3 regions of the Cupriavidus sp. TMH.W2 genome follow, and region 3 is predicted to be linked to each of the others. Evidence: predicted binding sites of a transcription regulator. Region 3 holds the regulator's gene; each other region holds the start of a gene.
The links. The regulator sigma-54, encoded in region 3, starts transcription at its own class of promoters, with help from an activator protein. The targets are predictions, from matches to a motif close to TGGCANGNAANCTGCTTT.
Positions count from the first base shown of each region.

Region 1: ACREYQ_RS24220 (ammonium transporter) is a predicted target of sigma-54. The motif match lies at 768-785, and genes of this name have one in related genera.
Region 2: urtA (urea ABC transporter substrate-binding protein) is a predicted target of sigma-54. The motif match lies at 1,271-1,288, and genes of this name have one in related genera.

Region 1 is NZ_CP193793.1:1,461,366-1,463,633, reverse strand. Features, by position in the region: gene ACREYQ_RS24225 (HU family DNA-binding protein) at 68-349, opposite strand; gene ACREYQ_RS24220 (ammonium transporter) at 817-2,019, shown strand; gene ACREYQ_RS24215 (mechanosensitive ion channel family protein) at 2,232-2,268, shown strand, end outside.
Region 2 is NZ_CP193792.1:1,048,637-1,050,904, forward strand. Features, by position in the region: gene cyoC (cytochrome o ubiquinol oxidase subunit III) at 1-616, shown strand, start outside; gene cyoD (cytochrome o ubiquinol oxidase subunit IV) at 616-984, shown strand; gene urtA (urea ABC transporter substrate-binding protein) at 1,343-2,268, shown strand, end outside.
Region 3 is NZ_CP193792.1:423,875-426,142, forward strand. Features, by position in the region: gene hpf (ribosome hibernation-promoting factor, HPF/YfiA family) at 58-408, opposite strand; gene ACREYQ_RS02020 (RNA polymerase factor sigma-54) at 457-1,938, opposite strand; gene lptB (LPS export ABC transporter ATP-binding protein) at 2,074-2,268, opposite strand, start outside.

The sequences.
Region 1 (2,268 bases), on a different replicon from region 3:
AAACCATGCCGCCAACAAAAAAAAGCGGCCTGCCAGGCCGCTTCTTTCACTTTGGACGCAAAACTGCTTACTTCTTCTTGTTCACCGCGTCCTTGAAACCCTGGCCGGCCGAGAACTTGACCGTCTTGGCGGCCGGAATCTTGATGGTTTCGCCGGTGCGCGGATTGCGGCCGGTGCGGGCAGCGCGCTTGCCGGCGCTGAAGCTGCCAAAGCCCACCAGCGTCACCGAATCACCCTTTGCCACTGCCTTCTTGATACTGTCCAGCGCTGCGTTGAGCGCGCGCTCGGCGGCGGCATTGCTCAGTTCTGCTTCCGCGGCGATGGCCGATACCAGTTCACCTTTATTCATGGCTGATTTCCCTTGTTGGTCGTCGTCACCGATGTGCGCGCCTCGCGGCAAGCCATCGATCGGCGCAGTCTAATCTGCCCGTTGCGCGTTGAGCAATCCCCAGTGGCACCAATGCGACAAAAAAACCCGCAAATCCTTGCTTGAGGCCGGTTAGCGGGCAATTTCCCTCGCTGTTTCCGCTTGCCAGGCGCCATCTTTGGCCGGCCGCAATCATTGGGCACAGGACCAATGCCCACAAATGGGGCAACGCACCATAACGGGTCGGCATCACCGGGCCAGAAGGCTCCATTCTGGCGCATCCGCAGTCCGCCGAGAACTCGATGCCTGCCGGCTCCGCCCCAGGTCGCAGCGCGTGCGCGGCATTCCGGTGCGGTTTTTACCCGATACGGTGCAATCGGCACCAGGATGTGGCCGTCTCTGGAACGCTTTTTGCATGCCCATGCGCCCATTTTGAGCATGAGGTCAAAATGGACAACTGGAAGACCGGCACCGACGCCTTGTTTATCTTGCTTGGCGCCATCATGGTGCTGGCCATGCACGCCGGCTTTGCATTCCTGGAGCTCGGGACGGTGCGCAAGAAAAACCAAGTCAACGCGCTGGTAAAGATCCTGGTGGATTTTGCGGTCTCCACCATTGCTTATTTCTTTATCGGCTACACCATTGCGTACGGAGTGCAATTCTTTTCCGGCGCGGCAACACTGGTCCAGAAGAACGGCTACGAACTGGTCAAGTTCTTTTTCCTGGCGACATTTGCCGCGGCCATTCCGGCGATTATCTCGGGCGGTATTGCCGAGCGTTCGCGCTTCAACCCGCAACTGGTCGCCACGTTCGTACTGGTGGGCTTTGTCTACCCGTTCTTCGAAGGCATTGCCTGGAACCAGCGCTACGGCGTGCAGGACTGGATCACGCACGTGGCCGGCGCGCCCTTCCACGACTTTGCCGGCTCGGTGGTGGTCCATGCGCTGGGCGGCTGGATCGCGCTGCCCGCGGTGCTGCTGCTGGGTGCGCGGCGCGGGCGCTACCAGAAGGATGGCCGCATCAGCGCCCATCCGCCGTCGAACATTCCCTTCCTGGCACTGGGCGCCTGGGTGCTGGCGGTGGGCTGGTTCGGCTTCAACGTGATGAGCGCGCAGACCGTCGACAAGATCAGCGGCCTGGTGGCGATCAACTCACTGATGGCCATGGTCGGCGGCACGCTGGCGGCCTGGGCGGCCGGACGCAATGACCCGGGCTTTTCCTACAACGGCCCCCTGGCCGGGCTGGTGGCGGTATGCGCAGGTTCGGACCTGATGCACCCGCTCGGCGCGCTGGTCACCGGCGCGGTGGCGGGCGCCCTCTTCGTCTATATGTTCACGCTGGCGCAGAACAAATGGCATATCGATGACGTGCTCGGGGTCTGGCCGCTGCACGGGCTCTGCGGTGCCTGGGGTGGCATGGCCGCGGGTATTTTCGGCGCGAAGGCGCTGGGCGGACTGGGCGGCGTGTCGCTGGGCGCCCAGGCACTCGGCACCGTGCTCGGCATTGTGGTGGCGCTGGTCGGTGGCACGCTGGTCTACGGCACTCTCAAAAAGCTGGTCGGCATCCGGCTCGATGCCGAGGGCGAATTCAACGGTGCCGACCTGACGCTGCACCGGATCTCCGCGACCCCCGAGCGGGAAACCAACTGGTGATGCCCGTCAGCGCTATCTAATGTCAAGACAAGCTGCGCACCGCAGCTTGTCTTGACAATAATTTGCTTGCACTTCCGGCACGGCGTCTCAATAATTGCCGTGCCATGTATTGCGCCGCAACAGCGCGCAGGGCTCTCACGCGGCAGCCGGCTGGTTCGGGGGATGTTGGGTCGGCGGCTGGCCGGTTACACCAACACGAAAGGAATACGCCGATGGATGCCTCTACCTTCGACAACCTCAAGACCCTGG
Region 2 (2,268 bases), 620 kb from region 3:
CGCGCAGGCCGGCGCGCCGGCCCACGCCGACGCCCATGGCCATGACCATGCGCACCACGATACCAGTGCCAATACGGTGTATGGCTTCTGGATCTACCTGATGAGCGACTGCATCATCTTCGCCGGACTGTTCGCGGCCTTCGCCGTGCTGCGCGGCGAACTGGCAGGCGGCCCCTCGGCGAAGGAGCTGTTCGAGCTCAACTACGTGCTGGTGGAGACCTTCATCCTGCTGTTCTCCTCGATCACGTACGGCATGGCGATGATCTCGCTGCAGAACCGCAGCCTGAGCCGCGTGATGGTGTGGCTTGGCATCACGTTCCTGCTGGGCGCGGGTTTCATGGCGATGGAAATCAACGAGTTCCATCACCTGATCGCCGAAGGCGCCGGCCCGGGCCGCAGCGCGTTCCTGTCGTCGTTCTTCACCCTGGTCGGCACCCACGGCCTGCACGTTGCCAGCGGCATGCTGTGGATGATCGTGCTGATGTGGCAACTGTCGAAGAAGGGCATCACCCCGACCCTGACCAAGCGCCTGACCTGCCTGTCGCTGTTCTGGCACTTCCTGGACGTGGTCTGGATCGGCGTGTTTACCGTGGTCTACCTGATGGGACATCTGTGATGGCACAACACAACGCTCCGGCGGCGCACGGCGCCCACGACTCGCACGCGCACGACAGCCACGCCGGCGGCCACGCCAGCTTCAAGTCGTACGCGATCGGCTTCATCCTGGCCGTGATCCTGACGGTGATCCCGTTCAAGATCGTGATGGACGGCACCATGGACAAGGGCACCATGCTCTGGATCATCCTCGGCATGGCCGTGGCCCAGATGCTGGTCCACCTGAAGTACTTCCTGCACCTGGACTCGTCGTCCGGGCAGCGCAGCAACGTGATCGCGCTGCTGTTCACGGCGCTGATCCTGGTGATCGTGGTGGCGGGTTCGCTGTGGATCATGCACAACCTGAACGCCAATATGATGGTGATGTAAGGACTGGCGTCCTGGCATCGCAAGCGGGGCCCCGGAAGGGGCCCCGTTTTTTTGTGCCCGGCGCCGGCGATGGGCATGGTGCGCGCCATTGGTGCGCCCGCCGCGCATGCGCTGGCATTTGCCGATCCCGACCTTGCCCGGATTTGTGCCCATGCACAGTAGCGGTGCGCGTCATGACTGCACTGTCATGGTGCGGCGGCGGATGCCTGCTCCGCATTTGCCCCCGCTTGCCTTGCCGGCAAGCCGCCTGGCGCCCGGCGGGCTCGCGCGCACCGCCTTGCCGCCATGGCACGCTAGTTGCAGAAGCATCCCCCGGGGAGCGTAGTCCCTGACCAACACGACAAACGGGAGCTGCAAAATGCAACGACGTGACATGCTGAAGCTGTCGGCGATAGCCGCCGCGGCGATGATCGGTACCAGCCCGCTGGCGCTGGCGCAGTCCAAGGAGCCGATCAAGGTCGGCATCCTGCATTCGCTGTCGGGCACCATGGCCATTTCGGAGACGTCGCTGAAGGACGTGGCCCTGATGACCATCGACGAGATCAACAAGAGCGGCGGCGTGCTGGGGCGCAAGCTGGAGCCGGTGGTGGTGGACCCGGCGTCGAACTGGCCGCTGTTTGCCGAGAAGGCGCGCCAGCTGGTCAGCAAGGACAAGGTCGCGGTGACCTTCGGCTGCTGGACTTCGGTGTCGCGCAAGTCGGTGCTGCCGGTCTATGAGGAACTGAACTCGCTGCTGTTCTATCCGGTGCAGTACGAAGGCGAGGAGATGTCGAAGAACGTCTTCTACACCGGTGCGGCACCCAACCAGCAGGCGATCCCGGCGGTGGAATACCTGATGAGCAAGGAAGGCGGCGGCGCCAAGCGCTTCTTCCTGCTGGGCACGGACTATGTCTACCCGCGCACCACCAACAAGATCCTGCGCGCCTTCCTGAAGAGCAAGGGCGTCGCCGACAAGGACATCGAAGAGGTCTACACCCCGTTTGGCCACAGCGACTACCAGACCATCGTCGCCAATATCAAGAAGTTCTCGCAGGGCGGCAAGACCGCGGTGATCTCCACCATCAACGGCGACTCCAACGTGCCGTTCTACAAAGAGCTGGGCAATGCCGGGCTGAAGGCCAAGGATGTGCCGGTGGTGGCGTTCTCGGTGGGTGAGGAGGAACTGCGCGGCATCGACACCAAGCCGCTGGTAGGGCACCTGGCTGCCTGGAACTACTTCATGTCGGTCAAGAACCCAGAGAACGAAGCCTTCAAGAAGCAGTGGGCGGCATGGGTCAAGGCCAA
Region 3 (2,268 bases):
CGCGGCTTGCCTGGTCAATCCTGATTCAGCAGCCCTCTTCGGGGCCGCCGGGCACGGTCATTGCTGCATCTGCGCTGCGGCCATCTGGTACTTGACCGCTTCGCGGTCGTGGCCTTGCACGCGATCCTTGTAGCGGATCACCTGACGGTCCAGCTTGTCGACGAGTGCGTCGATCGCTGCATAAAGGTCTTCGTGATGCGCCTCGACAAAGATGTCCTTGCCCTTGAGATGTAGATTGATTTCTGCGTACTGACGCCGGTCCTTTTCCTTGTGATTGTCGACAGAGAGCAGCACGCTAACGCCAATGACCTGATCGAAATGCCTGACGATTCGCTCCAGCTTCGTTTCCACGTACTCACGCAGAGGGGGCGTGATGTCCAGGTGGTGTCCACTGATCTTGAAGTTCATAGCGCTTCTCCTTCTGAAAGAGCCTCACCAGGCAGGCGGTGGGCTCGGCTACAAAGACTTGCGGAGATTGACTGCGGGGATCTTCAGGGCCTCGCGATACTTGGCAACGGTGCGTCGTGCGACAACGAAGCCTTGCTCACCCAGCAGTTCGGCGATGCGACTGTCGGAAAGGGGATTCCTCGGGTCTTCGGCTCCTATCAGTTGCTTGATCAAGGCGCGGATGGCCGTTGATGAAGCCGCGCCACCGGTTTCGGTGGACACGTGGCTGCCGAAGAAGTACTTCAGTTCGAAAGTACCCATCGGCGTTGCCATGTATTTATTGGTCGTCACCCGGGAGATGGTTGACTCGTGTAATCCCAGTGTATCGGCAATCTCCCGCAAAACCAAGGGGCGCATGGCGATTTCACCGTGGGTGAAAAAGTTCTTTTGACGCTCGACAATGGCTTGCGAGACACGCAGGATCGTATCGAACCTTTGCTGGATGTTCTTGATCAGCCAGCGTGCCTCCTGCAGTTTCTGCTGCAACCCCGCGGTGCCGGTTTCCCCTTTTGCGCCACGCAGGATTTGTGCATACATATCGTTGATGCGCAGCCTCGGCATCACATCCGGGTTCAGCTGCGCGATCCAGCCGCCGCCGCTCTTGCGCACGAACACGTCCGGCACCACGAAATCGGCTTCCGGGCGGCTGTAGGCATGGCCCGGGTAGGGCGCCAGGGATCGGATCAGGTCGTGCGCGGCCTTCAGCGCCACTTCATCGACCTGCAGCGCCTTCTTCAGCCGCGTGTAGTCGCGTACTGCAAGCAACTCCAGGTGATTGGTGACGATATTCAGCGCCAGGTCGCGCTGCGGGTGGGTCAGGCGGCGCAATTGCAGCACCAGGCACTCGGCGGCATTGCGCGCGCCCACGCCCGGCGGGTCGAAGCTCTGCAAGAGCGTCAGGATCGCATGGACTTCGTCGAGCTCGAATTCGAGTTCTTCGGGCAACTCCGCGCAGATCTCTTCAAGCGAGGCGCTCAGGTAGCCATCGTCGTCGAGCGACTCGATCAGGAAGATGGCCAGGCCCTTGTCGCGCGCCGAGATCTTCAGCGGCGTCAGCTGCTCCATCAGGTATTCGCGCAGCGTGGGCTCGGCCTCGCGCAGCTGCATCGGCGTCTTTTCGTCCTCGTCGCCTTGCGGGCGGCGGGCGAAGTCGTCCAGGCTCCAGTCACTGCTGCCGTAGTCGTCGCCGCTGTTGTTATCGCCAAAGCTGTCGTCGTCACCCGCGCCGTCGGCGCGGGCGTCGCCATTGCCCTGCGGTTCGGCGGGGGCGGGCGCGGGTGCGCTCTGGACGTTGACCGAGCCATCGGCGGCCACGCGCAGCGGGCTCTCGATCCAGTCGTTCTCACGCTCGAGCAGGGGGTTTTCCGTCAGGGCCTGTTCGACTTCCTGCTGCAGTTCCAGCGTGGAAAGCTGCAGCAGCCGGATCGACTGTTGCAGCTGTGGGGTGAGCGCCAGGTGCTGGGAGAGGCGGAGCTGTAGCGACGGTTTCATGCGACCTATTTTATGCGCATCTTTCCGATGTTGGAACGGAAATTGCTATCGCTGATGGGTCGTGATCGCCGCTGGCTGTGGCGCGTCCGCGCGCGCCCCGCCGGAATGCCTGCCCGCCAGGGGCAGGCCGTCATGTCACATGCGGAAGTTCTCGCCCAGGTAGACGCGCCGCACGGCGTCATTGGCGATGATGTCCTCGGGCTGGCCTGCGGCCAGCACCGCGCCTTCACTGATGATGTAGGCGTGGTCGCAGATGCCGAGCGTCTCGCGCACGTTATGGTCGGTGATCAGCACGCCGATGTTGCGCGCCTTGAGGAAGCTGACGATGCG